DNA from 3 places in the Rhodococcus sp. NPDC076796 genome. Region 2 is predicted to be linked to each of the others. Evidence: riboswitches for the same ligand, from Rfam matches in the RefSeq annotation. Region 2 holds a riboswitch; each other region holds the start of a gene.
What was found. A riboswitch is a leader RNA that binds a small molecule or an ion and turns the genes downstream of it on or off. The one in region 2 is predicted to bind cobalamin.
Positions count from the first base shown of each region.

Region 1: another riboswitch for cobalamin. It lies ahead of AB0366_RS10195 (ABC transporter substrate-binding protein); the one in region 2 lies ahead of AB0366_RS09110 (ABC transporter substrate-binding protein).
Region 3: another riboswitch for cobalamin. It lies ahead of AB0366_RS12265 (magnesium chelatase subunit D family protein); the one in region 2 lies ahead of AB0366_RS09110 (ABC transporter substrate-binding protein).

Region 1 is NZ_JBFBMS010000002.1:1,012,219-1,022,614, reverse strand. Features, by position in the region: gene AB0366_RS10215 (TIGR03668 family PPOX class F420-dependent oxidoreductase) at 1-207, opposite strand, end outside; gene AB0366_RS10210 (bifunctional diguanylate cyclase/phosphodiesterase) at 223-1,608, opposite strand; gene AB0366_RS10205 (substrate-binding domain-containing protein) at 1,702-2,766, opposite strand; gene AB0366_RS10200 (MFS transporter) at 2,814-4,013, shown strand; cobalamin riboswitch at 4,005-4,146, shown strand; gene AB0366_RS10195 (ABC transporter substrate-binding protein) at 4,191-5,219, shown strand; gene AB0366_RS10190 (iron chelate uptake ABC transporter family permease subunit) at 5,216-6,241, shown strand; gene AB0366_RS10185 (ABC transporter ATP-binding protein) at 6,238-7,035, shown strand; gene AB0366_RS10180 (nuclear transport factor 2 family protein) at 7,117-7,587, opposite strand; gene AB0366_RS10175 (glyoxalase) at 7,648-8,016, shown strand; gene AB0366_RS10170 (citrate:proton symporter) at 8,018-9,334, opposite strand; gene AB0366_RS10165 (isocitrate/isopropylmalate dehydrogenase family protein) at 9,338-10,396, opposite strand, start outside.
Region 2 is NZ_JBFBMS010000002.1:799,473-809,868, reverse strand. Features, by position in the region: gene AB0366_RS09140 (decaprenylphospho-beta-D-erythro-pentofuranosid-2-ulose 2-reductase) at 1-520, opposite strand, end outside; gene AB0366_RS09135 (FAD-binding oxidoreductase) at 517-1,968, opposite strand; gene AB0366_RS09130 (GtrA family protein) at 2,085-2,534, shown strand; gene rfbC (dTDP-4-dehydrorhamnose 3,5-epimerase) at 2,708-3,292, opposite strand; gene rfbA (glucose-1-phosphate thymidylyltransferase RfbA) at 3,289-4,161, opposite strand; gene rfbB (dTDP-glucose 4,6-dehydratase) at 4,387-5,391, shown strand; cobalamin riboswitch at 5,415-5,565, shown strand; gene AB0366_RS09110 (ABC transporter substrate-binding protein) at 5,666-6,637, shown strand; gene AB0366_RS09105 (iron ABC transporter permease) at 6,637-7,719, shown strand; gene AB0366_RS09100 (ABC transporter ATP-binding protein) at 7,719-8,486, shown strand; gene AB0366_RS09095 (hypothetical protein) at 8,483-9,175, shown strand; gene AB0366_RS09090 (glycosyltransferase family A protein) at 9,172-10,008, opposite strand; gene AB0366_RS09085 (GtrA family protein) at 10,005-10,396, opposite strand, start outside.
Region 3 is NZ_JBFBMS010000003.1:432,659-443,054, reverse strand. Features, by position in the region: gene mtr (mycothione reductase) at 1-729, opposite strand, end outside; gene AB0366_RS12280 (alpha/beta hydrolase) at 726-1,766, opposite strand; gene mqo (malate dehydrogenase (quinone)) at 1,911-3,479, shown strand; gene AB0366_RS12270 (GNAT family N-acetyltransferase) at 3,491-3,967, shown strand; cobalamin riboswitch at 4,019-4,169, shown strand; gene AB0366_RS12265 (magnesium chelatase subunit D family protein) at 4,210-6,150, shown strand; gene cobO (cob(I)yrinic acid a,c-diamide adenosyltransferase) at 6,161-6,781, shown strand; gene AB0366_RS12255 (cobyrinate a,c-diamide synthase) at 6,775-8,205, shown strand; gene AB0366_RS12250 (cobalamin biosynthesis protein) at 8,219-8,596, shown strand; gene AB0366_RS12245 (alkaline phosphatase D family protein) at 8,634-10,301, shown strand; gene AB0366_RS12240 (ATP-binding cassette domain-containing protein) at 10,375-10,396, shown strand, end outside.

The sequences.
Region 1 (10,396 bases), 210 kb from region 2:
GACGGCGGGGTCGGCGCGGATGTTGTCGAGTCGCTGGAGTTTTCGGGTTGTTTTGGGTTTCCAGTCGATGGCGGTGTAGATGCGGTCGCCGGTGGGGGCGACGGCGAACACGATGGGTACCAGGTGCGGTGTGCCGTCGGGGTTGATGGTGGAGAGTTGGGCTCGGGGTGCGTCGGTGAAGCGTTGGACTTCGTTGTCGATCTTCACGTTCGGTTCCTCGGGTTATGCGGATTCGCTGTGGGTGCTGTGTCGGGTGATGAATTGTTCGAGTGCCGCAACGGGCATGGGGCGTCCGAGTAGGTGTCCTTGGCCGAAGGTTACGCCCATGTCGGTGCAGATCTGGAGTTGTTCGGGTGTCTCGATTCCCTCGATGACGGTGTCTTTGCCGAGGGTGGTGGTGACGTCGACGAGGGCGCTGCAGAGTGTGGTCATGGCGCGTCGTCGGTGCAGGTTGTCGCTGTCGAGGTGTTGGGTGAGGGATTTGTCGATCTTGAGGGTGTCGACGGGGAGAGTGGCGAGTCGTTCGAGGGAGGAGAAGCCGGAGCCGAAGTCGTCGATGGCGATGAGGACGCCGTGGCGTTGGACGTCGCGGAGTTGGTAGTGGACGGCGTCGAGGTCGTGGAGTGTCTGTGATTCGGAGAGTTCGAGGGCGAGCCGTCCGGGTTCGATGCCGTAGGTGTCGACAGTGTCGATCACGTCGGTAGCGAGGGTTCCTGTGGCGAAGTGGGCGGGGCTGATGTTGACGCCCACTTGCAGGTGGATGTTGCGGGTCTGCCAGTCGGCGATCGTGTGCGCGACCTCGGCGAGTATCCACATGCTCAGTGGGACGATGAGGTCGGCGTCCTCGGCGAGGGGGATGAAGGTGTCGGGCATCAGCAGGCCGAGTTCGGGGTGGTTCCATCGGATGAGTGCTTCGGCCCCGACGACCGTTCCTGTCGCGAGTTCCACGATGGGTTGGTAGACCATCGTCAGTTCGCGCTCGACCATGGCGATGCCGCGCAGCCGTTCGATGAGTTCGAGTCGGGTGCGGTTGGTGTGGTGCAGCTCGTCGGTGAAGACGTGGTGTTCGTTGCGTCCGACGGCCTTGGCGGCGTGCATGGCTGCGGTGGCGTTGTGGACCAGTTGGGTGGCGCTGATGTCGGTGTCGGTGCTGGAGGCGACTCCGACACTGGCGGTGAGGGTGAGTTGGCGGCCGCCGAGCTCGAAGGCGGGCTCGAAGATGCTCGCGAATCCGGCAGCCAAGGCGCGTGCGGCTATGGAGTGGCAGCCCCGTGCGATGACGACGAACTCGTCGCCGGTGAGACGGCCGATGGTATCGCCGGGGCGGGTGGACGCGAGGAGGCGGTCGGCGACCATGCACAGCAGGTCATCGCCCTGGGCGGGGCCGAGGGCGTCGTTGAATTCTCGGAATCCGTCGATGTCGACCAGCAGGACGCTGAACTGGCGGTCCGGAGTGCGGCCGTCGAGTTCGGCGGTGATGAGGGCAAGAATCTCGTTGCGGTTCGGCAGGCCGGTCAGCGCGTCGCGTTGGGCAGCGGTTCCATTTACGGCAGCGGTTCCTGAAACTGCGGCGACATGACGGGGCGGCGCGTCGTGCTCTCGGCTCACTGTTCCCCCTCATGGCCGGACAGCCAAGGGTGATACTAGCCGAAGAGTCTGCTTCAGCGCTATAAACAGGGAACATCCCCTTTTTTAGGACTATTAGATCACGGTGTCCTTGGTTTGTGGGCCGTTTGTGCGTCCAGTCGATGTTCGTTCTTCGACGCTCCAGATCGCGTCGTCCACAGTGTCGCTCAGTCCGAGCACCCACCGGGCCGCCGACCGGCCCTGATCGAACAGCGACTGCGCAACGGTGGTCAACCCGGCGTCGGCTGCGGCGGGGGAGTCGTCCCACCCGGTGACGGCCAGTCGACCCGGAACGTCGATTCCGGCTGCGGCCGCAGCGTCGAGCACCCCTAGTGCGAGTTCGTCGCTCATCACGAGCAGTGTGTCGATAGCATTGTCCTGCAACAACACTCGCGCTGCTCGCTCGCCTTCGGCGCGGGCGTTGTTGGTGGTGAACAGTGTCGGTACCGTCGACCAGTCGATCCCGAATCGCAGGCAGGCGTCTCGGTAGCCCTCGAGCCGCGCTCGGGTCACCGGCATCGAGATGTCCGACGCGTCCGCGCCACGCACGATCGTCGATTCGCGTCGGGTATCGGGTCTGAGAGCGACGACGGCAGGTCGAGATCGGCTGTTCAACGCCGCGGTGGCCACCGCGTCGGCTGCCGCTCTGTCGTCGATGGCGATCCAGTTCAGGCCGGGGTGGTCGGGCCCACCCTGGATGCACGCCGGGCGGCCGGTGTCGACGAGCACGTCGAGCAGGGGGTCGTCGATCTCGGTGGTCCACACGACGTACCCGTCGACCTGTGCGTCTCGGATGCGTGCGTTGTCGGTGTCGCGGTGCAGGTTCGGCAGCATCACCAACGCGGTGTCGGCGTCGAGACACGCTTCGGCGATCCCGGACAGAAAGCGTCGAGCCTGGGGATCCTCGAAGGCGTAGGTGAGCTTCTCGCCGAGGACGACCCCGATGCTGTCGTGCCTGCCACTACGCAGCGACCGCGCCGTGCGGTTGGGACCGGTGTACCCGAGGGTGGCTGCCGCCTCGTGCACGCGATCGCGGGTGGCGGCCGATACCCGGCTCGGTCGGTTGTAGGTGTAGGAGACGCTCATGGTGGACACGCCTGCGGACGCTGCGACGTCAGCCATGGTCACCCGAGTGTTCACCGGCCCACTGTAGCGCGCTCCACGAACAGTGTGTAACGATACACAGCATGTCGTCGCCGCTCCCGAAGCTGCTGGTGCTCGCCGCAGCCGCATTCATCTACGTCACGGCCGAAACGCTGCCTGTGGGGTTGCTCCCCGAGATATCCGGGGACCTCGGTGTCGGCGAATCCGCCGTGGGTCTCCTGCTGACCTTCTACGCGTACGGCGTCGCCGTGATGACGATGCCGTTGATCCGGTTCGTACGCGAATGGCCCCGACGGCGCGTCGTCGTCATCACCGTTGCCGCATTGGCACTCTCGCAACTCCTCTCGGCGGTATCCGTCGGCTATCCGATGTTGGTGATCTCCCGAATGCTGTGCGCGGCAACGCACGGAGTCTTCTGGGCCGTCGTCGCGCCCGTCGCGGCCTCGCTCGCGCTGCCCGGTAAACAGGGCAAGGCCATCGCCACGGTGTACGCCGGTACCTCGCTGGCACTGGTCGCCGGCAACCCACTCACTGCCGCCCTGGGTCAGTGGTTCGGATGGCGCACGGCAGCAACGATTCTCGGCGTCGTCGCCGCAGCAATTGCGGTGGCACTGTACTTCGTCCTCCCGGCATTACCGGTCACCCGGGCGACTTCGGAGACGAAAAAGACACCGCGGGTGCTCGACGGCTCCCTGGCCGTTCTGTGCGGCGTGACGTTTCTGGCCGTCCTCGGTCACTTCGCCGCGTACACCTACTTCTCGGTGATCGTCGACCGTGCCATCGGATCCGCGGGCACCACCCTGACCCTGATGTTGATGCTGTACGGACTGTTCGGCGTGATCGGCATCTGGGTGATCGGCAGAACCTACGACCGGTGGCCCCGGCACTCGACCATCGCCGCTCTGGGCGCAGTGACCGCTGCGGTGGCAGTTCTCTGGTGCACCCTGAGCGGAGCGCCGGGAAGCTGGGCCGTGTTCGCCGTCGGTGCGATCGCCTTGTGGGGGCTGGCATTCACCACCCTCCCGGTATGTATTCAATCGGCAGTGGTCAGGGCGGCCCCGGCCGATGCGGACAAGGCGTCGGCGATCTATGTCGTTGCCTTCCAGTTGGCGATCGCGACGGGCGCTCTGGTGGGCGGTGTGGTGATCGACCTCAGCGGCATCGTGGCCGTCACCGCTGCTGCAACGGCTCTGGTCGCCGCAGCGCTGGCCGTGGTCATGTTGGCGCGCAGAACTTTTCCGCGCAGCTATGCGCAGGAGCCGGTGACAGCAGCGGCGCGCTGACCTTCGATGTATCCCGCACGATAGGGTCAGCACGCGACGAACGAGGGAATCCGGTGCAATTCCGGAGCTGGCGCGCAACGGTGACGAGCGAGAGCTCGAAGTCCGAATGCTCGGACGTCGTGATTCACCTCCATCCGCGGCTCCGCGACACGAGCCCTCAGCAGGAAGCTCTTCACGATGCGCACCACTCTCGCCGTACTAGGCGCTGTTTCGATCCTTGTTCTTGCCGGCTGTTCGTCCACGGCGACGACCGACGCGGCCACCCCGACCACCGGAAACTACCCACTGACCATCGACAATTGCGGCCGCGACGTCGTGGTCGACGCCCCACCGCAACGTGCGGTCTCGTTGAATCAGAGTTCGACGGAAATCCTTCTCTCCCTCGGTCTCGCCGACCGCATGGTCGGCACCGCAACCTGGACCGATCCCGTTCGTGCGAACCTCGAATCGGAGAACGCGAAGGTCCCCAGGTTGGCGGACAACAAACCTTCCCTGGAGGTCCTGTTGGACGCCGAGCCCGACTTCGTTTCCGCGTCGTTCGGCGGCACCCTCGGGCCGGGAGGCGTCGCCGACAGGGATCAGCTGGAGCAGCTCGGTGTGCCGAGCTACCTCTCTCCCACCGACTGCAACGGCAAGACCGACGACAGCGTCAACTCCGACGGCGCGCGCACAGCACCGCTCGAGATCGAGACCGTCTACCAGGAGATTCGCGACCTCGCAGCCATCTTCGACGTGCGTGATCGCGGCGAACGCTTCGTCGGCGAGCTGCAGGATCGCTTCGCGAAGGCTTCGGGAGCCGTCGACGCCTCGGGTGTGACGCTGGCGTACTGGTTCGCCGACACCGACACCCCGTACATGGCCGGATGCTGTGGATCGTCGGGCATCATCACCGGATCGGTCGGTGCCCAGAACATCTACGCCGACACCACCGACGAATGGCCACAGGTCAATTGGGAGAGTGTTCTCGATCGCGATCCCACCGCACTCGTGCTCGCCGATCTGAGCCGCCGGAGCATCGCTGGTGATGCTCTCGACAGCAAGATCGGCTTCCTGGAATCGAACCCCGTCACGAGCCGCCTCACCGCCGTCGAGGACAAGCGGTACATCGTCGTCAACGGCGCCGACCTCAATCCGTCGATCCGCACGATCGACGGGGTCGAAAAAGTTGCTGCGGCTCTGCAGAATTGGGGACTGACCACCCCATGAGCCGGACCGATCGCGGGTTGTTGATCCCGCTTCTTCTCGGTGGCTTCGTGGTGTTGGTGCTCTCGATCGGCGTGGCCGTGACGATCGGCCCGGCCAGCGTGTCGGTATCCGATGTGTATCGAGTGATACTGGGGCACATCGGGATCGGCTCGGCCGGAGTGAGCCGCATCGAGGACGGTATCGTCTGGCAGTTGCGATTGCCGCGAACGCTGCTCGCCGCCATCTGCGGTGCTGGCCTCGCGCTGTGCGGAGCCATCATGCAATCGCTGCTGCGCAATCCCCTGGCCGACCCGTTCGTGCTGGGTATCTCGTCGGGCGCATCCACCGGTGCCGTCGTCGTCGCAGTGCTCGGCGTCGGTGGCGGCGCACTGTCGCTGTCCACCGGAGCGTTCGCCGGAGCGCTGCTGTCGTTCGTGCTGGTGATGCTGCTCGCCGCAGGTGCGGGCGGCGGCAACGACCGCGTCGTGCTCGCGGGAGTGGCAGGTACACAACTGTTCTCGGCTCTGACGTCGTTCATCGTCATCTCCTCGGCCGATGCCGAACAAACCCGGGGAGTGCTGTTCTGGCTGCTCGGCTCCCTGAGCGGCGCCGACTGGACAGACGTGGCACTGTGCGGGGCCGTGGCACTGCTGGGAATGGTGTTGTGCCTGTTCAACACCTCTGCCCTCGATGCCTTCACCTTCGGGCACGACGCGGCCGCATCCCTCGGCGTTCCGGTGAAATATGTGCGAATCCTGTTGCTGGTCATCACCGCACTGATCACCGCCGCCCTCGTCAGTGCCGCCGGAGCCATCGGATTCGTAGGCCTGGTACTTCCGCATGCCGCCCGCTTCCTCGTCGGCGCGCGCCACCGAAGACTGCTCCCGACGACGGTCGTGATGGGCGCAATCTTCATGGTCTGGGTCGACACCATCGCCCGAACGGTGTTCGCACCGCAGGAAATTCCTGTCGGAGTGGTCACGGCACTCATCGGCGTGCCGGCCTTCGCACTGATTCTCTTTCGGCTCAGGAGATCTCGATGACACTGCACGCCAAAGACATTCGATGGACCCGCGGTGGACACCCGATCCTCGACGGCATCAGCTTCGAGCCGGAACCCGGCGAGACCATCGGCCTGATCGGCCCCAACGGCTCGGGTAAATCCTCGCTGCTGCGCATCCTCGCCGGCATCGTCGCCCCCGACAGCGGCGACGTGCTGCTCGATGGAGACAACCTGCGAACATTGCGTCGACGCCGCATCGCCAGACGCGTGGCAATGGTCGATCAGCACTCCGACACCGACGTCGACATCAGCGTCCGAGACGTCGTCCGCCTCGGCCGCATCCCACATCACGGCATCCTCGGCGGCGACGCATCCGACGACGACGCCGCGATAGCGCAGGCACTCACCGACACCGCCATGGCATCGAAAGCCGGGCGACGATGGCACACCCTCTCCGGCGGTGAGCGTCAACGAGTCCAGATCGCCCGCGCTCTCGCCCAACAACCCACCGAACTACTGCTCGACGAGCCGACCAATCACCTCGACATCCAACACCAACTCGACATCCTCACCCTCGTCGCAGGCCTGCCACTGAGCAGCTACATCGCACTCCACGACCTCAACCTCGCCGCCATGTTCTGCAACCGCATCATCGTCCTGAACAACGGCGCCATCGTGGCATCGGGAACCCCGAACGAAGTAATCACCGAAGACCTGGTGCGCTCGGTATACAACGTGCACGCCAGCGTGACTAATGCCGACAACTACCCACAGGTGACCTATCGCCGCCCCACCCCTTCCGACCCTGGAGCCCCTGGAGTCCACTCGATGTGACATTGACCCCCGAAAAGGCCACTGAACGTCACATTGAGTACCGGCGGAACGCACAGTGTCACGCCGGGGCCGGCGCGGGATCTAGAGTTGCCGCAGTTTCTTCTCGAATGCGTCGATGCGAGTGGTGTCCTCGAAGAAGTCTTCCTGCGAGATGATTTTCCCCCAGCTCGTGCGGACCAGGAGCACGGTGCGGTTGTTGTAGATCTGGGTGCCGTCGGCTGCGTGGGCTCGGTCGTCGAACCGCGCGAGCAGGGTCATTCGCCAGGGTGCGCCGCCGCTGTAGATTTCGGTGATCTGGCCTTTGATGCCGGCGGCGACGAAGTCCTGGAAGAATCTTTCGATGGCTGCGCGGCCGCGGTGGGTGCCCGACCAGCGGCTGTCTCCCTCGGCGAACTTCAGCACAGCGTCGCGGTGGAAGGACGACAGTAGCGGACGGTAGTTGCCGTTGTTCAGTGCTTCGATGTCTCGCTGCAGCTTGAGTGTCAGCGCTCGCATCAGCAGGAGCTTGAATGCGAAGGCCGTCGAGATACCGGCCAGAAATCTCAGTTGCATGCCCATACGTTTGCCTACCGTTCACCGGCGTGTCAATCGAGTCGGCGGTACGTTCGGTCGATGATTCATCATGTGCAGGTCGCGTGTCCGGCGGGCGGAGAGGATCTCGAGCGGGAGTTCTACTCAGGAGCCCTGGGCTGGGAGGAGATCCCGAAGCCGCCGCTGCTGGCTGTCCGCGGCGGCTGTTGGTTTCGGGTGCCGGGTGTGGGCGGTCCTGATGGTGAGGTGCATATTGGCATCGAGGACGACTTTCGTCCGGCAGTGAAGGCGCACCCGGCCTTCGCCGTCGATGTCGACACCACGGCCGCAGCATTGACGTCTGCCGGTTACCCAGTGAATTGGGCCGACCCCGAGGAGATCCCGGGTCGACGACGGTTCCATACCCGCGATGGAGTGGGCAATCGCATCGAATTCGTAGCAGCACAATAGATCACAGACCCACGGAGATGGCTCCGGTCAGTATCGCGAAGACGACGTACATCAGCGACGCGGCCAGCACCCACAGGAATGCGAAGCGCTGGAAGTCGCCCAGTGATGCGCGGACCAAGCCGAGGAGAACCCACAACGGTGCCGACGCCGGCCCGATCGAGTGGGCCATCTGGCCGATCACTGCAGCACGCGCCATCTCTTCGGGTGGTATGGAGTATTGCGCAGCCGATTCCGCGAGTACGGGCACGATCCCGAAAAAGTAGGCGTCGTTGGCCATGAAGAAGCTCAGCGGTATGCCGATCAGCGCGGCTGCGGCAGGGATCATGCCTTCGGCACCGTCCGGAATCAGCGAGATCAGCGCGTCGGCCATGGCGGTGGTCATACCGGTCTCGGTGAGGATGCCGGTGAACACGCCGGCTCCGAGGACCAATATGACGACGGGAACGGCGTTGGCAGCGTGGGCTCGGATCACCTCTCCTTGATCGGAGGGTTTGGGGTGGTTGACGACGAGCACGATGATGAAGCCGAGCATGAACAACACCAGCAGGTCTGCAACTCCCAGCACCAGCAGCACCAGCAACGTGACGGTGAGAGCTGCGTTGACCCAGGTTCGCCAGGTGGCTTTGGTGCGCAGGGTGCCGTCCGAGGAATCTTCGTGACCGCCGGACGACACGTGCGCACTGACCTCGGCGATGCGTTCCGGAGTGATGTTCTTGCGCGCGCGTCGACCCAACAGATACGCGAGTCCGACGATCGCCGCAGACATCAGCAGCATTGCCGGCAGCATGTGTACGAAGTACTCCGTGGCGTCGATCTGCAGCACGCTGATCGCTCGGGTCGCAGCGCCACCCCACGGAGTTGTACCGGATATGGTCCCGAGAGCCATCGTCGCGATCGTGGCGATCACCAGGGGGTTGATTCCGAGCTTGCGATAGATGGGGAGAAACGCGGAGCAGATGATCATGTACGACGTGGTGCCGTCGCCGTCCAGCGCCACCAACAGCGCGAGAACCGCTGTGCCGACGCAGATCTTGACGGGGTCCCCGCCGGAGAGTCGGATGATGCCGCGCGAGATGGGGTCGAACAGCTTGGCGTCCATCATGATCCCGAAGTACAGGACGGCGAACAACAATAGGATTGCCGTGGGAGCGACGGTTTCGATCCCTTCCGCCACCATGTCCGGCAGCGCAGCCCCCTGGCCACTGATCAACAGGACCACGATGGGGATGGTGACGACGGCAACCAGCGCCGTCGCCCACTTCTTGATGACCACCAGCATGAAGGATGCGAGTGAGACGAATCCGAGTACTGCCAACATGATTCAGCGCTCCGATTCGAGGTGCTCGATCACTGCACGCGTGAAGCGCTCGGTGGTTGCGGTTCCGTGGAGGTCTGCCGTGCGGGTCTCGGGCATACCCACGGCCGTGTCGATGGCTCGATGAATGGATCGTCCGGCTGCAGTGAGTCTCTCGTCGCCGCGCTGCTGTCCGATCCAGTCCAGGAGCATTGCGGCAGAACCGATCAACGACGCGGGATTGGCTATTCCCTGCCCTGCTATGTCGGGTGCCGATCCATGTTGGGCTTGCGCAACTGCATGCGTGTCACCGACATTGAGCGACGCCGCTAGTCCCAAGCTGCCCGAGAGTTCGGTGGCCTCGTCCGAGAGGATGTCCCCGAACATGTTGGTGGTTGCGATCACGTCGAAGGACTCCGGTCGACGGATCAGTAGCGCGGCGACAGCGTCGACCAATAGTTCCTCGTAGTCGACGTCGGGAAAGTCCTGCCGGACGGCTCTGGCCGCCTCGAGGAACAGCCCGTCGCTCAGCCTGAGGACGTTGGCCTTGTGCACCACAGTGACTTTCGATCTACGCGTCCGTGCCAGCTCGAACGCTCGGCGCACGATGCGTTCGGAACCGCGACGAGTCACCTTTCGGATGGCCAGTGCGAGGTCCTCGGTGGGCATGAACTCTCCACCACCGGCGAACATGGTCCGATCGGCGTAGAAGCCTTCGGTGTTCTCTCTGGCAATCACGAGGTCGAAATTCTTGCCGAGAGGATTCGGTAGAGCCGGGACAGTCCTGGCGGGTCGAATGTTGGCGTACAGGTCCAACTTTCGCCGCAGTATTCCCGACGGGTTGACGCCGCCCTCCGACGTCGGTGGGTAGTCCAGGTGCGAGACCGGCCCCAGAACGACGCCGACTGCTGCACGTGAGAGGTCGACGATGGCGTCGGGCATGGTTGTCCCCGACGCGGCGAGCGCGTCGAAACCGATGGTTCCATCGGTGAACGTAGCGGTGATTCCGTTGTGGCCGAGAGCACTTTCGACCACCGAGACAGTCGCCGCGCTGATCTCGGGACCGATGCCGTCGCCGGCGAGAAC
Region 2 (10,396 bases):
GTCCGAGGTAGAACCCGTCGAGTCCGGCCTTGGTGGAGCCGTAGACGAAGTTGGAGCGACGTACCCGCTCGCCTGCCACCGAGGACATGACGATGATGCGGCCGTAGGCCTGCGCCTTCATCTTCTCGCCCAGCAGCACGCCGACCGAGACGGAGGCGGTGTAGTTGATGTTCGCGGCGAGTACGGCCTTGCGCTGGTCCTGCCAGAGCTGCTCGGCATCGAAGTCGACGGCGAAGGCGACGATGGCGACGTCGACGTCACCCTTGGCCCACGCGGCGTCGATCACCTTGGGATGCGAGGCGGTGTCGAGTGCGTCGAAGTCGATGACGTCGACGGCCTTCGCGCCCTTGGCCGTCAGCTGTGCGACGGCGCTCTCGCGAAGCGGATCGTTCGGCAGCGCGGCGAGGATGACACGTGCCGGTGACTTCGACAGGTACTCCTCGGTGATCGCGAGACCGATCTCGCTGGTGCCACCCAGAACCAGAATCGTCTGAGGGTTACCGACGGCATCTATCGTCACAGCAGTTCCAACCTTCTTGCCATATCGGAGGCGAAAACGCCTGTGGGGTCAACGGATCGGCGAACCTTGATCCATTCGTCGATTCGCGGGTACATCGAGTGGAAGGTCTCGGCGTCGGTGCGCGAGTCCTTCGCGGTGTAGAGACGGCCACCGAATTCGAGAACCCGCTTGTCGAGCTCGCGGACCATCTCGTTGAGACCTGCCTTGATCGGGAAGTCCATCGCGACGTTCCAACCGGCCATCGGAAAGCTCAGCGGCGCTTTGTTTCCCGGCCCGAACAGCTTGAAGACGTTCAGTGCCGAGTACTGGCCCGAACGCTGGATGAACCGGATGATGTCCTTGAACTCTTCGAGCGCCTCGGTCGGAACGAGGAACTGATACTGCAGAAATCCCTTGGGGCCGTAGCCTCTGTTCCACTCACCGACGAGGTCGAGTGGGTGGTAGAACTGCGTGAGGTTCTGCACCTTGCCGGTGTAGTTGCCCCCCATGCGGTAGTAGGCCTCGCCGATCATGCTCATCGACAGCTTGTTCAAGCCGCTGATCGGAAAGACGTCCGGCACTGTCAACAGCTGAGGTGCGTCGAACTTGAGTGGATCCTTCTGCAGCTTCGCGGGAAGTTCGTCGAACTTTGCCAGCGAGCCGCGAGTGATCGTCGCGCGGCCGAGCTTGGGCGGGCCGCTCATGACGTCGAACCACGCGCTCGAGTACGTGTAATTGTCTTCGGTTCCGTCCTGGTGAGCGGCGACGGTCTCGTCGAGGCTCTCGGTACGGATGCCGTCGTTGATGAAATAGGCCGTTTCCGTCGGCGTCATCTCGATCGTCGCGCGCAGGATGATGCCGGTCAGGCCGTTGCCGCCGACCGTCGCCCAGAAGAGTTTGGCGTTCTTGCCCGACGGCGTCAGGTGGCGGATCTGACCGTCCGCGGTGAGCAGTTCCATCGAGCGGACGTGGTTGCCGAAGCTACCCGCGCTGTGATGGTTCTTGCCGTGGATGTCGCAGCCGATGGCACCACCGATCGTGACCTGGCGCGTACCCGGCAGCACCGGTACCCACAGTCCGAACGGCAACGCCGCCCGCATCAGCTGGTCGAGGCTGACGCCACCGTCGAGATCTACGATGCGCGTCGACGTGTCGATGCTGTAGATGCGGTTGAGTGCCGTCATGTCGATGACGAGGCCGCCGGAGTTCTGCGCGTTGTCACCGTACGAGCGGCCGAGGCCGCGAGGGATGACACCGCGTCGCAGGTAGGACGGCTTGGAGTCGTTCTGCTCGGCGACCTGCTTGACCGCGTTCGCGATGAGCTCGGGGTCGGAGGTGGCGAGCACCTCCCCGGTCGAGCGCGCGGTGCGGCCGAATCCGGAGATTGTGCGGGTCTGCGTGGGTAGCGGCGCAGTGTTCCCTGCCTGTGGTTCCAGGGGGAAGAGTGCGTCGTCGGCTGTCGTGGACATCGCTCAAGAGGGTACCCGCACCGCAGCAGCGGCTAGTGTCAGTCCTCGTGTCCACCCCCGACCGCTCCGCAGAAGAAGGCTCGACGGACGACGACTGGTCGCCCCAGGACGAAGAGTTGCAGCATCACGTCCCGCTGCCCGTCGAGCTGCCGCTGACCGAGAACATCGCCGACGCGGCCCTCGATCTCAAGACGCAGGTGCTGCGGTTCCTGGCGACGGGTGTGCTGTCGGCGATCGTCGACCAGGGCGTCAACCTGATCCTGCATTTCGTGTTCGGCGTCGGTGTGACGCTGGCCAAGGCCATCGGCTTCGTACTCGGAACGACGACGGCCTATCTGATCAACCGCCGCTGGACGTTCAATGCGGCTCCGTCACGGGCCAGGTTCTTCGCCGTCGTCGCGCTGTACGGCGTCACCTTCGCCGTCCAGGTCGGCATCTACACCTGGCTCTACCAGGCTCTTCCCGACGGCTTCTGGTACGCCAACGTGGCCTTCGTCATCGCGCAGGGCACGGCGACGGTCATCAACTTCCTCGTTCAGCGATTCGTGATCTTCAAGATTCGCTGAGCCTCGGGGTTGGCCCCCTGGGTTCGCAAACGCGGGTTCGCCCCAGGGTTTCGCAAACGCGCGCGCACTTGCTGAACGCGCGCATTCTCGTCAGCGGTCAGGGGCGATTCTGCGCGCGCCTGACGAATGCGAGCGCGTTTGCCCGATCCGGCGTCGCCGCCTCGTCCCGCCGCTCACGAAAAGTCCGGCAGGTCTCCGCGTTCGAGGGCTTGGGCGAGGGTGGGGGCGGCTTTGTCTTTGTCGGAGAGTTCATAGGTCAACGCCGATCCGTCGCGGGCGGTGGTGGGCCAGTCGATGCCCAGGGCCGGGTCGAGGGGGTTGATGTCGCGGTCCAGGGCCGGGGTGTACTCGAGGCTGCACAGGTACATCACGGTCGAGTTGTCCTCGAGGGAGAGGATGGCGTGGCCGAGGCCTTCGGAGAGAAAGACTGCTTTGCGGTCGATGTCGTCGATCAGAACCGACTCCCACTGCCCGAACGTCGGTGACCCGACCCGCAGATCGACGATCACATCCAGGAAGGCTCCGCGGGCGCAGGTGACGTATTTCGCCTGCCCGGGCGGGTTGCTGGTGAAGTGAATCCCGCGCAGCACCCCGGCGGCGGAGACCGAGCAGTTCGCCTGCAGCAGGTCCAACGACCGCCCGGTCGTCTCCTCGAAGAGGCTGGCTTTGAACCATTCGAAGAACACACCGCGGTCGTCACCGAACTGACGTGGGGTGTACTCGTAGGCACCGGCGATGCTCAGCTCACGAAAGGTCATCGGTTCCCTCGGTCGATCAGATCCAGCAGGTAGCGGCCGTACCCGGACTTGACGAGTGTCTCCGCGCGGACGCGCAGTTCGTCGTCGGTGATGAATCCGCGTCGCCACGCCACCTCTTCGGGGGACCCGATTTTCAATCCTTGGCGTTGCTCGATGGTCCGGACGTAGTTGGAGGCGTCGAGGAGGGAGTCGAAGGTGCCGGTGTCGAGCCAGGCAGTACCGCGCGGCAGGACTTCGACTTGGAGGCGGCCGGCCTCGAGGTAGTGACGGTTGACGTCGGTGATCTCGTACTCCCCGCGCGCGGACGGCTCGAGGTCGCGGGCGATGGCGATGACGTCGTTGTCGTAGAAGTACAGGCCCGGGACGGCGTAGTTCGATTTCGGGACGGCAGGTTTTTCTTCGAGGGAGATGGCTTTCCGGTTCGCATCGAATTCGATGACGCCGTAGGCGGTGGGGTCGGAGACCTCGTACGCGAATACTGCTCCGCCGTCGATGGTGTCGAAGCGGGACAGTTGGGTGCCCAGGCCGGGGCCGTAGAAGATGTTGTCGCCCAACACCAATGCCGCGGAGTCGGTGCCGATGTGCTCGGCCCCCAACACGAACGCTTGGGCGAGGCCGTTCGGCTCGTGTTGGACTTTGTAGGTCAGTTCGATGCCGAATTGGGAGCCGTCGCCGAGCAGGCGGGTGAATTGGTCTGCGTCCTGGGGTGTGGTGATGATGAGGATCTCGCGGATCCCGGCCAGGATCAGTGTCGAGAGCGGGTAGTAGATCATCGGTTTGTCGTAGACCGGGACCAGCTGCTTGCTGACGCCCATCGTGATCGGATGAAGACGCGAGCCCGTGCCGCCCGCCAGAATGATTCCCCGCATGACCGCGAAGTCTTCCAGACCCTCCGATCACCCGCTCGGTTGTGCTGTTCCAACGCGTACGGGATTCGAAGGGCAACTTTCACTCCACTCGAAGGTCTCATCGCCGGGAACCTCCCCGCTGGGGCGTCGAGTGGAGCATCCCGTGTAGCGACACCCTCACCGGAGTGGCCTGTGGACCAAGACATGAACAGCCCGCACGAGCCTCCGCCGGTAAAGTGCCTGTTCATGAGAATTCTCGTCACGGGTGGGGCCGGGTTCATCGGCGCGAACTTCGTACATCAGACCCTCGCGCAGCGCCCCGACTCCCAGGTCACCGTGCTCGACAAGCTCACCTACGCAGGCAACAAGGCCTCCCTCGACCCGGTGGCCGATCGCATCGACTTCGTCCACGGAGACATCGCCGACGCCGACCTCGTCGACCGCCTCGTGCGCGAGACGGATCTGGTCGTGCACTTCGCCGCCGAATCTCACAACGACAACTCGTTGACCGACCCGTGGCCGTTCGTACACACCAACGTCATCGGCACCACCACCCTGCTCAACGCGGTCCGCGAACACGACGTCCGCTACCACCACATCTCCACCGACGAGGTCTACGGCGATCTCGAACTCGACGACCCGGCGCGGTTCACCGAATCGACCCCGTACAACCCGTCGAGCCCGTACTCGTCGACCAAGGCCTCGAGTGATCTGCTGGTGCGTGCCTGGACCCGCTCGTTCGGCGTCCGGTCCACCATCTCGAACTGCTCGAACAACTACGGCCCGTACCAGCACGTTGAGAAGTTCATCCCGCGTCAGATCACCAACATCCTCAGCGGCTCCCGCCCCAAGCTCTACGGGGCAGGTCAGAATGTGCGCGACTGGATCCACGTCGACGATCACAACAGCGCCGTCTGGGCCATCATCGACGGCGGCCGCATCGGCGAGACCTACCTCATCGGAGCCGATGGCGAGGCGAACAATCGCACCGTCCTCGAAGCGATCCTCGAGGAAACCGGCAACGCACCCGACGCCTTCGATTTCGTCACCGACCGCCCCGGCCACGACCTGCGCTATGCCATCGACTCGACCAAGCTGCGTACCGAATTGGGTTGGACGCCAACCTATGTCGACTTCCGCGCCGGCCTGAAAGCCACCATCGACTGGTATCGCGACAACGAACAGTGGTGGCGACCGCAGAAAGACGCCACCGAGGCCGTCTACGCGGCGAAAGAGTCCGTACTGCCCTGACCGACACGGGAGGCGCGCTCACACGGGTTCGACACGGTGATGCATACTGCGAGGCGAACACAAGCAAGCCAGTCGCAATGGGGGAAGCCGGTCGAAATCCGGCGCTGACCCGCAACGGTGGGCCACCGACACAGGTGGCGAGCCCGATTACCCAGCGACCGGTGTGCGACACACCTATTCGTCGTGGTCTACGAATCGGCAGTCCTGCGCGTGGCTGCTTCGTGCTGCGCACCCGACTTTCATTTCGTGGCTCTGAGCTCGAAGTGAGGTCCTCATGTCACGCTCCGCCTACATCGCCGTTCTCTGCGCGGCTGTCCTGCTCGCCGGGTGCTCCCGCGGTGACGCCCCCGCCGATGCAGCGCAGACAGCATCGTTCGATCAGCCCGTCGAGGTGACGAACTGCGACATCGTGCAGCGGTTCGATGCCCCGCCTCAGCGCATCGTTTCGATGAACGACCACGTCACCGAGGTCCTCATCGAGATGGGCGTTGCGGATCGGATCGTCGGGATGGGGTATCGCAATGCCGTTCCGACACCGGAGACGGCCGACGAGTTCGCGTCGATAGACGGCCTCGCCGACGAGTATCCGACCAAGGAGCAGATCCTCGACCTGGCCCCGGATCTCGTCGTCGGCGGCATGCGCAGCGCGTTCGACGACAAGGAAGGTCGCTCGCGGGCGTCGTTCGCCGAGCTCGACATCCCGACGTTCCTGTTCTCCGAATATTGCGGCACAGGTCTCGCCGATATCGGCATGCTGGAGACGGACTACGCGCAACTGGGCGACATCCTGGGTGTGGCCGACGCGGCGCGGGGCATCACCGACGGCGTGATCAGCGGGCTCGCCGAGATCGACGACGCGCTCGCCGGCGTCGCCCCCGTATCCACGTTCTTCTACGACTCGGGCGAGAGCGAGCCCACGACAGTCGGGGGCGTGGGCGTCGGGCAACTCATTGCCGATCACGCCCGAGCCGAGAACATCTTCGTAGAGGGAGACCGGCCGTACGTGGGTACGACGTGGGAACTCGTCGGCGAACGGGCCCCCGAGGCCATCGTGGTCCTCGATTACGGCGACACGTCCGCGCAGGGCAAGATCGACTTCTTGAAGAGCCAGCCGATCATGGCGACGACGCCTGCCGTGCAACAAGACAACTTCGTGGTCGTTCCGCTCGACGACTTCTTCCAGAGTCCGCGGCTCGTCGGAAGCGCCGAGACCATTGCGCGCGCACTGCATCCCGATCGCTTCTGATGAGCGCGCTATTGGACAGACCCGCCGCCGTCGCAGTCCGGAGCACGCGATCGTCGCGCACCGGCTACGCCGTGATCCTGCTCCTGTCGTCGGCAGTGTTGCTGGCATCCATTGCGGCGGCCGTCTCGTTCGGGTCGGTGCGCATTCCGATCGGCGACGTGTGGGCCATCGTCGCTCACCGGCTCGTGCCAGGCGCGTTCGAATCGTGGTGGACCGAGGCGCGTGCGGCGATCGTCGTCGATTCGCGGCTCCCACGGTCGTTGACCGCCGCGGTGGTCGGTGCGTCCCTCGCACTCGCCGGCGGTGTCGCGCAGGCGGTTACGCGAAATCCGTTGGCCGATCCGTACCTGCTTGGCGTGTCCTCGGGTGCAGGTTTCGGTGTCGTAATGGTGATGACGCTCGGCATCGGCGCGGGTGCACTCGGCGCGTTCACCGTGCCTGCGGCCGCGTTCGTCGGTGCGCTGATCCCGCTGTTCCTGGCGCTCGCGATCGGCGGTCGATACCCACACTCGACGGCGATCGTCCTGGTCGGTGTCGCAGTGGGCAGTGTGTTCACCGCTCTCATCACTCTGACGCTGCTCGTGTTCGCGGACGAGCGAAGCCTGAGCGCTGTATTGCATTGGCTCGCCGGGGGTTTCGGTGATGCCCGCTGGTCGACTCTCGTGTTCCCCGTGCTGGCGTTGATCGGTGTGGGACTACTCGTCTCGATCAGCGCGCCCAGGATGGACCTGCTCAAAACAGGTGACGACGGAGCGGCCGCGCTGGGGATGAACGTACGCCGGTTCCGAATGTTGCAACTGCTGGCCATCTCCCTGCTGGCGGGTGCAGCGGTATCGGTCAGTGGCGGAATCGGATTCGTCGGCCTGCTGGTGCCGCACCTCGCCGGATACGTCGTCGGCTCCCGTGCGGTCAGGCTGCTGCCCGTGGCGGCGTTGTTCGGTGCGATAGCCCTCGTCGGCGCCGACACGCTCGCGCGCTCGATCACGCAGAGCACCGAGGTCCCGGTAGGAGTGATCACCGCGCTCGTCGGCGCACCGATCTTTGTGTTCATGCTGTATCGCCGCTACGCACGGGAGATCTGATGCGGCTGTCCGTGCGGGAGTTGTCCACGCGATTCGGGTCGCGAGAGGTACTGCGCAGTGTGAACTTCGACGTTGCTCCCGGTGAGGTGCTCGGTCTCGTCGGCCCGAACGGGTCCGGGAAGACGACAGCACTGCGGTGTTGCTATCGAGCTCTGACTCCCTCTGCCGGAACAGTTCTCGTCGACGGCGTCGATGCGCACACCATGAAGCGATCGGAGCTGTCGCGGACTGTCGGCGTCGGAACTCAGGAGCCGCAGGCATCGGTCGGTCTGACCGTCCGGGAATCCGTAGCGCTCGGCCGCGTGCCGCACCGCGGTTGGTTCGACCGCCCCACCTCGTCCGACGACGACATCGTCACCGCAAGTATGGACCGCGTCGATCTGCTCGCGTTGGAGAATCGCGACGTCGGGTCACTCTCCGGCGGTGAGCGGCAGCGGGTGTCCATCGCGCGCGCCCTGGCGCAGCGGCCGCAGATACTGTTGCTCGACGAGCCGACCAACCATCTCGACCTACGGCAGCAGTTGATCGTGATGAATGCGGTTCGCGACCTGGCCGCGGACGGGTTGGCCATCGTCGTGACCGTGCACGATCTGCGGCTGGCGGTGCAGTATTGCCACAGTCTGGCTGTCCTGGACGGTGGAGCCGTGGTGGCGTCGGGACCGACCACCGATGTTCTCGACGATCGGTTGCTCGCCGACGTGTTCGGCATTCGCGCGACCGTCCGTACAGGACCGCCGCCCGCCATCGACATTCACGGGTTGGCATGAACATCTACGCGCTTGCAGCGCAGCGAGTTCCGAGTGTGCAGCAGTACCTCGACGGGCCGTTCGATCTCTGTGCGACGGTCATGCTCGACGGCGAGTGGTTGCGGGCGCGAGTCGACGACACCGGCCGCCGGTGGCAGTGCACCGACGCGCGAGTCAACGGGACTCTGTGGTGGTATTCGGCCAGCTCGACGATCGCGTTCGTTGCCATCGCCGCAGCGATGGTCACGGGTGAGTCGGCAGATCCACGACTGGATGGTGCGCGTTGCTTCCTGCGGCCGGACGGATACCTGGGCGGAACGGTGTCGGACAGAGTTATCGAGGTCTCGGCATTGCCCGAGGCATTGACCGAGACGTTCACCGGCATCGTCGACGCGTTGGCGGCGGCCTCGGGGGCGCGCAGGCAAGCGCTGTGGGCAATCGCCTCGGATTCGATCGCCAATCGAAGCGTGGATGTGGCTGTGGCGCTGGGTGATCAGGTGCTAGGCAGCGACTTCGCAGCATGGCTGATCGGGGAGATGGCCGCTACGCTTCCGAAGCCGCGCTTCGTCGACGTCGGTGGACGACGCTTCACGCAACGTTGCTCGTGCTGCCTACTCTACGAGACGGGCGGAGCAGACAAGTGCACCAGCTGCCCGCGTCGATCGCCGTCGGACAGGTTGCGGGGTCTCGAGGCCGCCGCGCGACACTAGCTACTGCGCGACATCCGATGGCGCAGCAGCAGATACACCGCGCGACGCATGAACGACGTCATCAGCGCCTTGGCGTTGCCGATGCGAACATCGTTGTCGGACAACAGGCTCGGGTCACTGGCCTGCAACGAGCGGTGGAAGTCCGCGGCCTGACGTGCCTGCTGTGTCGCCAGTTCCACGCTCCACTGCCCCGAGTTGATGCGGAACGACGCCAATGGCTCTGGGATGGCCACGATGTCGCCGCGAAGGGCGACGGCAATGAAGGTGGCCTGGTCGATCAGGTAGGGATGACTGTTGTCCCACAGTCCGATTTCGCGGAGTTCCGCGAGCTTCATCATGACGCCGCCGGGTTCGCCGAAGATGTTGGCACCGGCCCGAACTGCGGTTCGGGCGGCGACTCGGCCCGAGACCGTGCCGTGGAGTCCGCCGAGCCCGCGGGCGGCGATGACGGTCTTGCCGTAGGCGTCGATCAGCGTCCGCTGCGAGGCGACCAGAACGGCGGACGGGTTGTCGTCGAATGCCTGTACCTGGATGGCCAACGCGGTGGGCGCGATGGTGTCGTCGCCGCACACGAGTTTGATCAATTCTCCCGTGGCCTCGGCGGTCACGCGATTCCAGTTGGCTTGCGCGCCGCCGCCGGTCGGGGTGGTCAGGAGGCGGATCCGTGGGTCGTCGTACTTCTGTGCGACGGCGAGTGTTCCGTCGGTCGACGAATGGTCGGCGATGACCAGCTCGAAGTCCGTGAACGTCTGGGCGAGAATCGAATCGATGGTCTCGGCCAGATACTCGGCGTTGTTGTACGCGGGAACGACTACGGAAACACGGGGCGTCATGATGTGGGGGCCTGGCTCTTTCTGCGAAACGAGAAGTCGCGGTAGCCGAAGAAGCTGACGACTGCCATCACTGCTGTGACGACCAATTGTGAAGGAATGGGCGGGAAGTGGAAGACGGACACGGCGATCGTCATCAGCGAGATGTTGGCGACGAACGCGCCGAAGTTCACGACGAAGAACCGCATCAGGTCGCGTAGGAAGTGCCCCCGCACACGGAACACCAGGTACCGGTACATCGCGAACGCGCACAGCACGTTGCAGAGATAGCCGAGCACGATCGCGGCGTGGTAGCCGTACTGCTCACCGATCAACAACTGCCACAGGATGAACCATGCAGTACCCAATGCGGTGTTGACGCCGCCGACGAGCAGGAACGCGATCTTCTGAT
Region 3 (10,396 bases), on a different contig from region 2:
GTGCAGTGTGCCGTCGGTCACGGGCCGGGTCTCACCGGAGTCGAGATGGACGTCCCACTTGGCGCGGGCGAGATCGGTGAACCGCTGCGAGATGTCGGCGTCCAGCGCGCGGAGCAAGGTGTCCTTGCGGGCGACGATCGACACCTTGGAGCCGAGGGCGGAGAACACGTGCGCGAATTCCGCTGCGATGTAACCGGATCCGAGAATCACCAGATGCTCGGGCAGCTCGCGCAGACGCATCACGTCGCCGTTGGTGTGGTACTTCACGCCCGAATCGGCGAAGGACTGCGGCACCACCGGTCGGGATCCGGCAGCGATGACGATCTGGTCGGCGGTGATGACGGTGCCCGTGCCGGTATCGATCGTGCGCGGGCCGACGAAGGTGGCATGCCCCTCGAACAGGGTGACATTGGGGCTGCCCTCGGCGCGGTAACGCTTGCCGCCCTCCGAGATGGGGTCGATGCGGCCGAAGACGCGGTCGACGATGTCCGGCCAGCGCACCGCGTCCACATGGGCGTCGACACCGTATTTCGCGGAATCACGCACCGTCCGCGCGACTTCGGCTGCGTAGACGAACATCTTCGTGGGAATGCAGCCGACGTTGAGGCAGGTGCCGCCGAAGGTCGAGTTCTCTTCGAGCAGGGCGATCTTCTTGTCCTCGAAGCGCGAATCGGCGATGGAGTTGCCGGATCCGGAGCCGATGATCGCGACGTCGAAATGCTCGGTCATGAAATGTGCCCGCTCTCGGTGTGGTCCTTGCCCGACGCGTGGTCGGAGCTCTCGCTTCGATGCAACCAGTCGATCCACTCGTCCATTTCCTCGAAGGCCCGCGCTCGTGGGGCCTCGGTGGACAGGAAGACGTCGTGGCGGGCCCCCTCGATGGGCACGATCGTGGTGCGGTCACCCAGGCAGCCGGCCCAGCGGGCGATCTGGCGAACGTCCAGTACGGCATCTGCGGCGTCGACGGCGGAGCTGTACCGGCGTGAGAAGTGCGTCACTTTCGAGCGCAGAATCAGTGCGGGGATGCCGATGTCGAGGCCGCGATGGAGTTCGGCGTGACCGTGGCGGACGGCGCGGATCCAGCCGAAGGTGATGGGGAAGCCGGCGAGTGGCTTCCAGTCGAGGTCGTAGTCCCATTCGCCTTTCTCGGACGCAGCGAGCGACAGACCGTAGGTGTCGAGGCCGCCGCCGGGGACCTGCGCCTTGGACCGGAATCGGCCGATGACGTCGATCGCTGCGGTGCCGACGCTGCGAATGGCGGGCGGACCCTGCAGGTCGAACCACGGGCTGTTGAGCACCACGCCTGCCAGGCCGAGGCCTGCGGACCCGCCTTCTCGGCGGTTGAGGCGGTTCAGCCAGAGCGGCAGTACGAGCCCGCCCGTCGAGTGCGCCATGAGCAGCACCGGGGCGTCGGCGCGTTCGGCGCGGACCAGGGCGAGAGCCTCGTTGAGCTCGGTGTCGTACATCCCCAGATCCGTCACGAAGTGCGCGGTCTGACCCTCACGGCGCGAGCGTCCGCATTTACGCAGGTCCAGCGCGTAGAACGCGTATCCCTTCTCCGCGAAGTGCTCGGCGATGTGTCGCTGGAAGAAGTAGTCGGTGAAACCGTGGACGTAGATCACCGCGCGCTCGAAGTTCGCAGCGCCCGACGGTTGATACCGCACGAGAGTGGCCTCGACCTGCCCCTCGCCGTCCGGATCGTCACCGAGTGGAATGGTCGTCTGTTCGTAGCCGTCGCCGAGGACATCGGGCACCCAGGTAGTCACAGATCACAACTGTAGTGGGCGCCGCGGACGGCGTCCGAGGAGCACAATCGAGACCGGGTTGACGTGGTGTCCGATGGGGTAGGCCCAGCTAGTAACCTGACCGCACCGGGTGAGTAGCCCCTCTACAGCAGAGTTCTTCGGTCGATGCCGCCACCGGCCGAGATCTCGACAGACAAGGAAGTCGATTCTCCAGTGTCCAAAGATGAGCAGGGTAAGCGGATCAAGACCGACGTCGTTCTGGTCGGTGCCGGAATCATGAGCGCCACCCTCGGTGCGCTGCTCCGTCAGCTCGAGCCGAACTGGTCGATCGACGTCTACGAGCGGCTCGACGCGGCCGCGGCCGAGAGCAGCGACGCGTGGAACAACGCGGGCACCGGTCACTCGGCACTGTGCGAGCTGAACTACACGCCGCAGAACAAGGACGGCAGCGTCGATATCGCCAAGGCGCTCAACGTCAACGAGCAGTTCCAGGTGTCGCGTCAGTTCTGGGCCCACGGCATCGAGACCGGTGTTCTCTCCGACGCCAAGAACTTCATCAACCCCATTCCGCACGTGAGCTTCGTGCACGGGGCCGAGAACGCGAAGTACCTCCGGGCTCGGTACGAGGCGCTCGTGGGCAACCCACTGTTCGCAGGCATGGAGTACATCGACTCCAAGGACGAGTTCTCGGCGCGACTGCCGTTGATGGCCAAGGGCCGTGACTTCTCGGATCCGGTGGCGCTGAACTGGAGCCAGGAGGGCACCGACGTCGATTTCGGCGCACTCACCAAGCAGCTGCTGAACTACCTGTCGTCCGCGGGCGGCACCGTGCACTTCGGCCACGATGTGCGCAACATCACCAAGCAGTCCGACGGCACCTGGGACGTCAAGGTCGCCAACCAGCGCACCGGCGCGAAGAAGACCGTCAACGCCAAGTTCGTGTTCGTCGGTGCAGGCGGCGGCGCACTGCACCTGCTGCAGAAGTCCGGGATCGCGGAGATCAAGGGATTCGGCGGCTTCCCGGTCAGCGGCGAGTGGTTGCGGTGCACCGATCCGGCCCTGATCGAGCAGCATTCGGCCAAGGTGTACGGCAAGGCGTCGGTCGGAGCTCCGCCGATGTCGGTGCCGCACCTCGACACCCGCGTGATCAACGGCCAGCAGGGTCTGCTGTTCGGCCCGTACGCCGGTTGGTCGCCCAAGTTCCTCAAGCAGGGCAAGATCACCGACCTGCCCAGCTCGGTCAAGCCCGGCAACCTGATGTCGATGCTCGGAGTCGGCGTGACCGAACTCGGACTCGTCAAGTACCTGGTCAGTGAGTTGGCTCAGTCGCAGGCGGATCGTGTCGAGACGCTGCGCGAGTTCGCGCCCTCGGTGCTCGGCGAGAACTGGGAGCTCGTCACCGCGGGTCAGCGCGTCCAGGTGATCCGTAAGAAGGGTCGCGGCGGGGTGCTCGAATTCGGCACCGCCGTGGTCAACGCTGCGGACGGCACGATCGCGGGACTGCTCGGTGCCTCGCCCGGTGCCTCCACTGCTGTTCCGGCCATGCTGGACGTGCTGCAGCGTTGCTTCGGAGACAAGTACGACGCGTGGCAGCCCAAGCTCAAGGAAATGGTCCCCTCGCTCGGGGTCAAGCTGGCGCAGAACAGCTCGTTGTTCGACGAGGTCTGGGGCTGGACGTCGAAGACACTGGAACTCGAAAACACGCGTGAGCTCGCACAGCCCACGGGTGTGTGATAGCAAAAGGTATGAATACGCAAGCAGCAGCTCTCAAACGATCATGGGCACTAGACCTGTCCAACAGCACGTTGTACGACCTGTTGAAGCTGCGTGTCGAGGTGTTCGTGGTCGAGCAGGCGTGTGCGTACCCGGAGTTGGACGGGCGTGACCTGCTGACCGAGACACGGCACTTCTGGCTCGAACGGGACGGCGAAGTAGTGTGCACACTCCGCTTGCTCGAGGAGCACGACGACGGCGAGAAGGCGTTCCGTATCGGCCGGCTCTGCACGCAGCGTTCGGCCAGGGGACAGGGCCACACCACGCGAATTCTGCGGGCCGCGCTTGCCGAGGTCGGCTCTGCCCCGTGCCGGATCAACGCTCAGAGCTACCTCGTCGACATGTACGCCAAGCACGGGTTCCTGCCCGACGGCGAGGAAGTTCTCGAGGACGGTATTCCGCACACCCCGATGCGGCGGGGCGGCGGCACCGCCTGGAGCGAGGCCTGACCTTTCGTAGTACTGGACGAACGAATGCCACACCCGGTCCACACCGTGTGTGGCATTCGTTCGTTCGGCGGTAGTGTTCCGTTCGAAGTCGGTCGCGGAGAAGTCCTGTGTCAATCAGGCGCGGTCCCGCCACTGTGTTCAGGAGAATCTTCGATCAGGAGATTTCCCTGTCAGCCAGATCGCCGCCCGGCTTCGCGTATCTCGACCGAACGTCCGGCGCGGAACTCCGGGCACGAAGGGAATTGGCTGTGCAGCGAAGTGGGAGTGTTCCCGAACCGGGATATCCGTTCAGTGCGATCGTCGGTCAGGATCAACTGAGGTTGTCGTTGATTCTGTGCGCTGTGCACCCCGGTATCGGCGGTGTACTGGTGCGAGGAGAGAAGGGCACCGCGAAATCGACGGTGGTGCGCGCACTCGCGACCCTGCTGCCCGCCGTGGAGGACGAGGACGGCTCGCGCCCGGCGAAGCTCGTCGAACTCCCGGTGGGGGCAACCGAGGACCGAGTGGTGGGATCCATCGACCTCGAGAAGGTTCTGCGCGACGGCGAACGTGCGTTTCAACCCGGTCTCCTCGCGGCCGCGCACCGTGGTGTTCTCTACGTCGACGAAGTGAACCTGCTGCACGATCATCTGGTCGACGTGCTGCTCGACGCGGCCGCAATGGGCCGGGTGCACGTCGAGCGTGACGGTGTATCTCATTCTCACCCTGCGCAATTCGTGCTCGTCGGCACGATGAATCCCGAGGAGGGTGAGCTTCGCCCGCAGCTGCTCGACCGGTTCGGTCTGGCTGTGGAGGTGACGGCTTCGCGGGACGTGGACGTCCGAATGAACGTCGTCCGCCGCCGGATGAACTACGAGCGTGATCCGCACGCGTTCGCCGCCGAATTCCGCAACGACGACATCGCCGTGGCCGAGCAGATTCTGGCCGCCCGGAAGATTCTCGACGATGTGGTGTTGAGCGACAAGGAACTTCGGCGTATCGCCGCGCTGTGTGCGTCCTTCGACGTCGACGGTATGCGCGCCGATCTGGTGCTGGCTCGTACCGCGTCCGCCCACGCCGCCTGGCGAGGCGCGAGCGAGGTGGCCGAGGAGGACGTGCGGATTGCCGCCGAACTGGCTCTGCCGCACCGGCGTCGGCGCGATCCCTTCGACGAGCCGGGCATCGACGACAAGCAGTTGGACGAGGCCATGCGGGACGCCGCCGAACAGGCCGAGCAACAACCCGATCCGGAGCCCGACCCCGACGGCGGCGGGGGAGCGCCCGAGCCCGAGGCCCCCGACGATGACTCCCAGTCCCCGCCCTCCGATTCACCGTCCTCCGATTCGCGCGACGAGTCGAAGCAACCACCGCCGTCCTCGGGTACCGGCAGCGAGAAGCAGGCAGGCACTCCGGGTGCACAGTTCAGAGCGCGGTTGCTCGAGGTTCCCGGAGTGGGCGAGGGCGCGCCCGGCCGACGATCACGGTCACGGTCCTCGCACGGACGGTCGGTACGGCCCACCGTCGAGGCAGGCAAGGGTCTGCACCTGGTGGGCACCCTGTTCGCCGCGGCCGAGCAGCAGGTCGTCCGCGGCCGCACGTCCGGCCGGTTGAAGCTCGCGCCTGCGGATCTGCGGGGCGCGATCAAGGAGGGGCGCGAGGGCAACCTGATCGTCTTCGTCGTCGACGCCTCGGGTTCGATGGCTGCGCGAGATCGATTGTCCGCGGTGACCGGTGCGGTGCTGTCGCTGCTGCGCGATGCGTATCAGCGCCGCGACAAGGTCGCCGTCATCACTGTGCGCGGCACGGAAGCCGAGACGGTGTTGCCGCCGACGTCGTCGGTGGATGTGGCCGTGACGCGGCTGCGGAAGATGAAGACGGGCGGCAGATCTCCACTGGCGCAGGGCTTTCTGCAGGCACGTGAACTCGTTCTGCGAGAGCGTGTTCGAGATCCGTTGCGCCGCGCGTTGGTGGTTGCGCTGACCGACGGACGGGCCACCGGCGGTACCGATCCCGTCGGCCGAGCGCGCATCGCCGCCCGGCGCATCGCGTCGGACAAGATCGCCTCCGTCGTCGTCGACTGCGAATCGGGAATGGTCCGCCTCGGACTCGCGGCCGATTTCGCGGCGTGCCTCGGCGGCGGTTACGTGGCGCTCGCGGATCTGTCGGCCGAACAGGTCGCCGCCGTCGTTCGCGCAGCGGCGTAGGGGGTACGCGATGCCTCAGGGTGTACCGGCTCCCGGAACCGTTCCGCAGGACGGCCTCACGACGCGTCAGCGCCGCAACCTGCCCGTGCTCGCCGTGCACACCGGACCGGGCAAGGGGAAATCGACGGCCGCATTCGGAATGGCGTTGCGGGCCTGGAATCAGGGTTTCGACGTCGGCGTGTTCCAGTTCGTCAAGAGTGCCAAGTGGAAGGTCGGCGAGGAAGCGGCGTTTCGCACACTCGGCGAACTGCACGAGAGCACCGGGGTCGGCGGAGCCGTCGAATGGCACAAGATGGGCGAGGGGTGGTCGTGGACTCGCAAGAAGGGCAGCGACGTCGACCACGCCGAGGCCGCGGCGCAGGGCTGGCAGGAGATCGCCCGGCGAATCGAGCAGCAGTCGCACCGTTTCTATGTGCTGGACGAGTTCACCTACCCACTCAAGTGGGGGTGGGTCGACGTCGCCGAGGTGGTCGACGTCCTGACCCACCGACCGGGAAGCCAGCACGTCGTCATCACCGGACGCGACGCACCCCGTGAACTGATCGAGGCTGCAGATCTGGTCACCGAGATGGCCAAGGTAAAGCATCCGATGGACGCGGGACGCAAGGGTCAGCGAGGCATCGAATGGTGAGCGCGTCGTGTCCCGCAGTGGTGATCGCGGCCCCCGCGTCGGGTAGTGGAAAGACGACGGTGGCGACCGGGCTGATGGGCGCGCTGCGCAGCGCCGGCCGCACCGTCGCATCGTTCAAGGTGGGTCCGGACTACATCGACCCCGGATATCACTCGCTCGCGGCCGGGCTCCCCGGCCGCAACCTCGACGCGGTGATGGTCGGTGCCGACCGCATCGGGCCCTTGTTCCGACACGGCAGTCGGGGCTGCGACATCGCGGTCGTCGAGGGCGTCATGGGACTGTTCGACGGCAAGATCGACATGACCGGCCCTGGGGAGGCCTCCGCCGAGGGATCGACCGCGCGGGTGGCCGCCATGCTCGGTGCCCCGGTGATCCTGGTGGTCGACGCCCGCGGCCACAGTCAGTCGCTTGCCGCTGTGCTGCACGGGTTCTCGACGTTCGACGCCAGCGTCCGCATCGGCGGTGTGATTCTCAATCGCGTCGGCAGTCAGCGGCACGAGGACGTGCTGCGTCAAGCCTGCGAACGGGTGGGTGTTCCGGTACTCGGCGCGTTGCCGCGCATGAGCGAACTGGTGGTCCCGTCACGGCATCTGGGGTTGATCACCGCAGTCGAACACGGTGGTGCCGCAACCGATGCCGTGGAGGCGATGAGCGCTCTCGTCTCCCGGTTCGTCGACATCGAGGCAGTGAGCGCGCTGGCTCGATCGTCGGTGACAGCGCCGCAGTGGTCCCCGGAGAACGAGGTACGTACTTCCGAGGGATCGCCTGTGATCGCGGTGGCCGGTGGCCCCGCATTCACCTTCGGCTACACCGAACACGTCGAACTGCTCCGTGCAGCCGGGGCCGACGTCGCCGTGTTCGACCCGCTGCGTGACGGATTGCCGCCCGGCACAGCAGGAGTCGTTCTCCCCGGCGGATTCCCGGAGGAACATGCGGCCGCACTGTCGGCGAACGAACTACTGCTCGCCGACATTCGAGCAGCGGCAGCCCAGGGCTTGCCGATCCATGCCGAGTGCGCCGGATTGCTGTATCTGGCAAGGCGATTGGACGGTCATGCCATGGCGGGGGTCGTCGACGTGGACGCGGAATTCGGGAACACCCTCACTCTGGGATATCGCGATGCGGTTGCCCTCGAATCGTCCACTCTGTTCGACGCAGGCACCCGCGTCACCGGCCACGAGTTCCACCGCACGAAGCTCGTCGTGGGAGTGGAGCCTGCAGGAACGACCCGATTCGGGGACGTGCGCGAGGCGGCGTCGGCGGCCTGGGGCTGGCACAAGCAGACCGCCGACGGCAGAACTGCGGCGCGCGAGGGCTTCGTGCAGGGCGGCGTCCACGCGTCATACCTGCACACCCACGCCGCAGGCAATCCCGAGTCGATCACCCGATTCGTCTCCGCTGCCGTCGATTACGCGCGAGTGTAGAGCGGTCGCGAGAATGCGGGTGGTCGTCGGAATCGGTGCCCGTGCCGGTGTCGACGCTGCCGCCGTCGTGGCCGCGATCTCGACGGTGCTGCAACCGAACTGGCGTGTCGAGGCCATCGCCTCGATCGACCGAAAAGCAGAACTGGTGGCGGCGGTGGCGTCGAGCATGGGGGTTCGGGGAGTCACCTACTCGGCCGAGGAACTCTCGTCGGTGTCGACTCCCCACACATCTCGGCGGGTGTACGACGCCGTGGGAAGTACGAGCGTGGCCGAAGCCGCGACGCTGCTCGCAGGCTCGGCGCAGCAGTTGCTGATCCCGCGAACTGTCGGCGGAAAGGTCACCGTGGCGGTCGCCGCGGTGAGCGAGGTCGCGGCGAATTCGCCCGACTGACTGGCGAAAGCCGGCCGACGAGGGCACTGTGGATCGAATGACTTCCGACAGCATCGTCCTACTCGGCCCGATCGTGCGGTACGTCGGCACCGAGACGGCGACCCTGTGGTTCGAGATGGCCGAATCGGCGAACATTACGGTCGTCACCGACGCCGACGTCCGGGGTTCCGAACGAACGTGGGGAGTGCACGGCCACCACTACGCTCTGGTGCCGCTCGAGGGACTACCGGCCAACGCGACGGTGCACTACGAGGTGTTCGTCGACGAGCGTCGCGTGTGGCCCCCGGAGGGTCGGACGGCCGCCATCCACACCGTCGATGCCGATGGACCCGTCACGTTGGCCTTCGGATCGTGTCGACGGGGCGACAACTACAGCGACGAGTCCTTGAAGCAGATCGGGGCAGACGCCTTGGCCGGGCTGGGGAACACGCTGATCGAGGAGGATCCGAGTCGATGGCCGCAGGCGCTGCTGCTCCTCGGTGATCAGGTCTACGCCGACGACCCGTCGCCGGAGATCGTCGAACGACTTCAGGCGCGCCGAAGCTCGGGCGAGGGACCGCAGAGCGCCATCGGTACCGACGCGGAGAACGAGATCTGCGATTTCGAGGAGTACTCCTGGCTGTACCGGGAATCGTGGGGACTCGAGCCGGTGCGAACTCTGATGGCGAGCATCCCGTCGTGCATGATTCTCGACGACCACGATCTGCGCGACGACTGGAACTCGTCCGCGTCCTGGCGGCGGGACATCGTGACTCGGCCGTGGTGGAACGATCGAGTCATCGGCGCGTACTCGTCCTACTGGGTGTACCAGCACCTGGGCAACCTCTCGCCCAAGGAACTGGCGCAGGACGAGATGTACGCCGCAGTTCGGTCGGCCGATACCGACGCCGATCGTGAAAAGCTGTTGGCCGACTTCGCGTTACGCGTGGACCGCAAGCCCGAGACCGGCCGCTGGAGCTTCTATCGCGATTTCGGTGATACCCGGCTGATCATGATCGATTCGCGATGCTCGCGGAATCTGGATCCGGACAACCGAGAGATGGTGGACGAGAAGGAATGGGCGTGGGTACGCGAGCGCGCACTCGAAGTGACCCCGCGGCACCTGCTGTTCGGTTCTTCGTTGCCCTATCTCATGCTGCCTGCCCTGCACTACCTCGAACAATGGAACGAGGCTGTGGCGCAGGGGAGTTGGGGGTCCATGCCGGCCAAGGTGGCCGAGAAGATGCGGATCGGCCTCGATCTCGAACACTGGGCGGCCTTCACCAACTCGTTCAACGACATGGCGGCGTTGACGCGTGAGCTCTCGCGCGGCGAGAACAAACCCGCCTCGATCATGTGGCTCTCGGGCGACGTGCACTGCTCGTACGTGGCGAACGCGGACTTCGGGGTCGGCGGGCGCGAGGTACCGGCCACGTATCAGCTGACCATGTCGCCGTTCCGGAACCCGCTCGATCTGCCGATTCGCGCGGTCAACAAGCTGGCCATCAAGCGTCCCGCCGCCCGCATTCTGTCGAAACTGGCGCGCGCGGCACACGTGGGCCCGTCCGGTGTCGAGTGGGAGGCCGAGGCAGGACCCTGGTTCGACAACGGCGTCATGCTGCTGACCCTGCACGGCGACTCCGCTCGGTTGCGGGTGCACCACGCCCACGTCGACGACGCCGGTAAGCAGGTTCTCACCGAGACGTCGGCCCTGGCTCTCGCCTAGAGACACTGGCCCTCGCCTAGCGGACGAGTAAACGATTGGCCATCGCCGGGCCGATGAGGTTGGCTGGTTCGTTGTGGCCCACCTCGAACTCAACG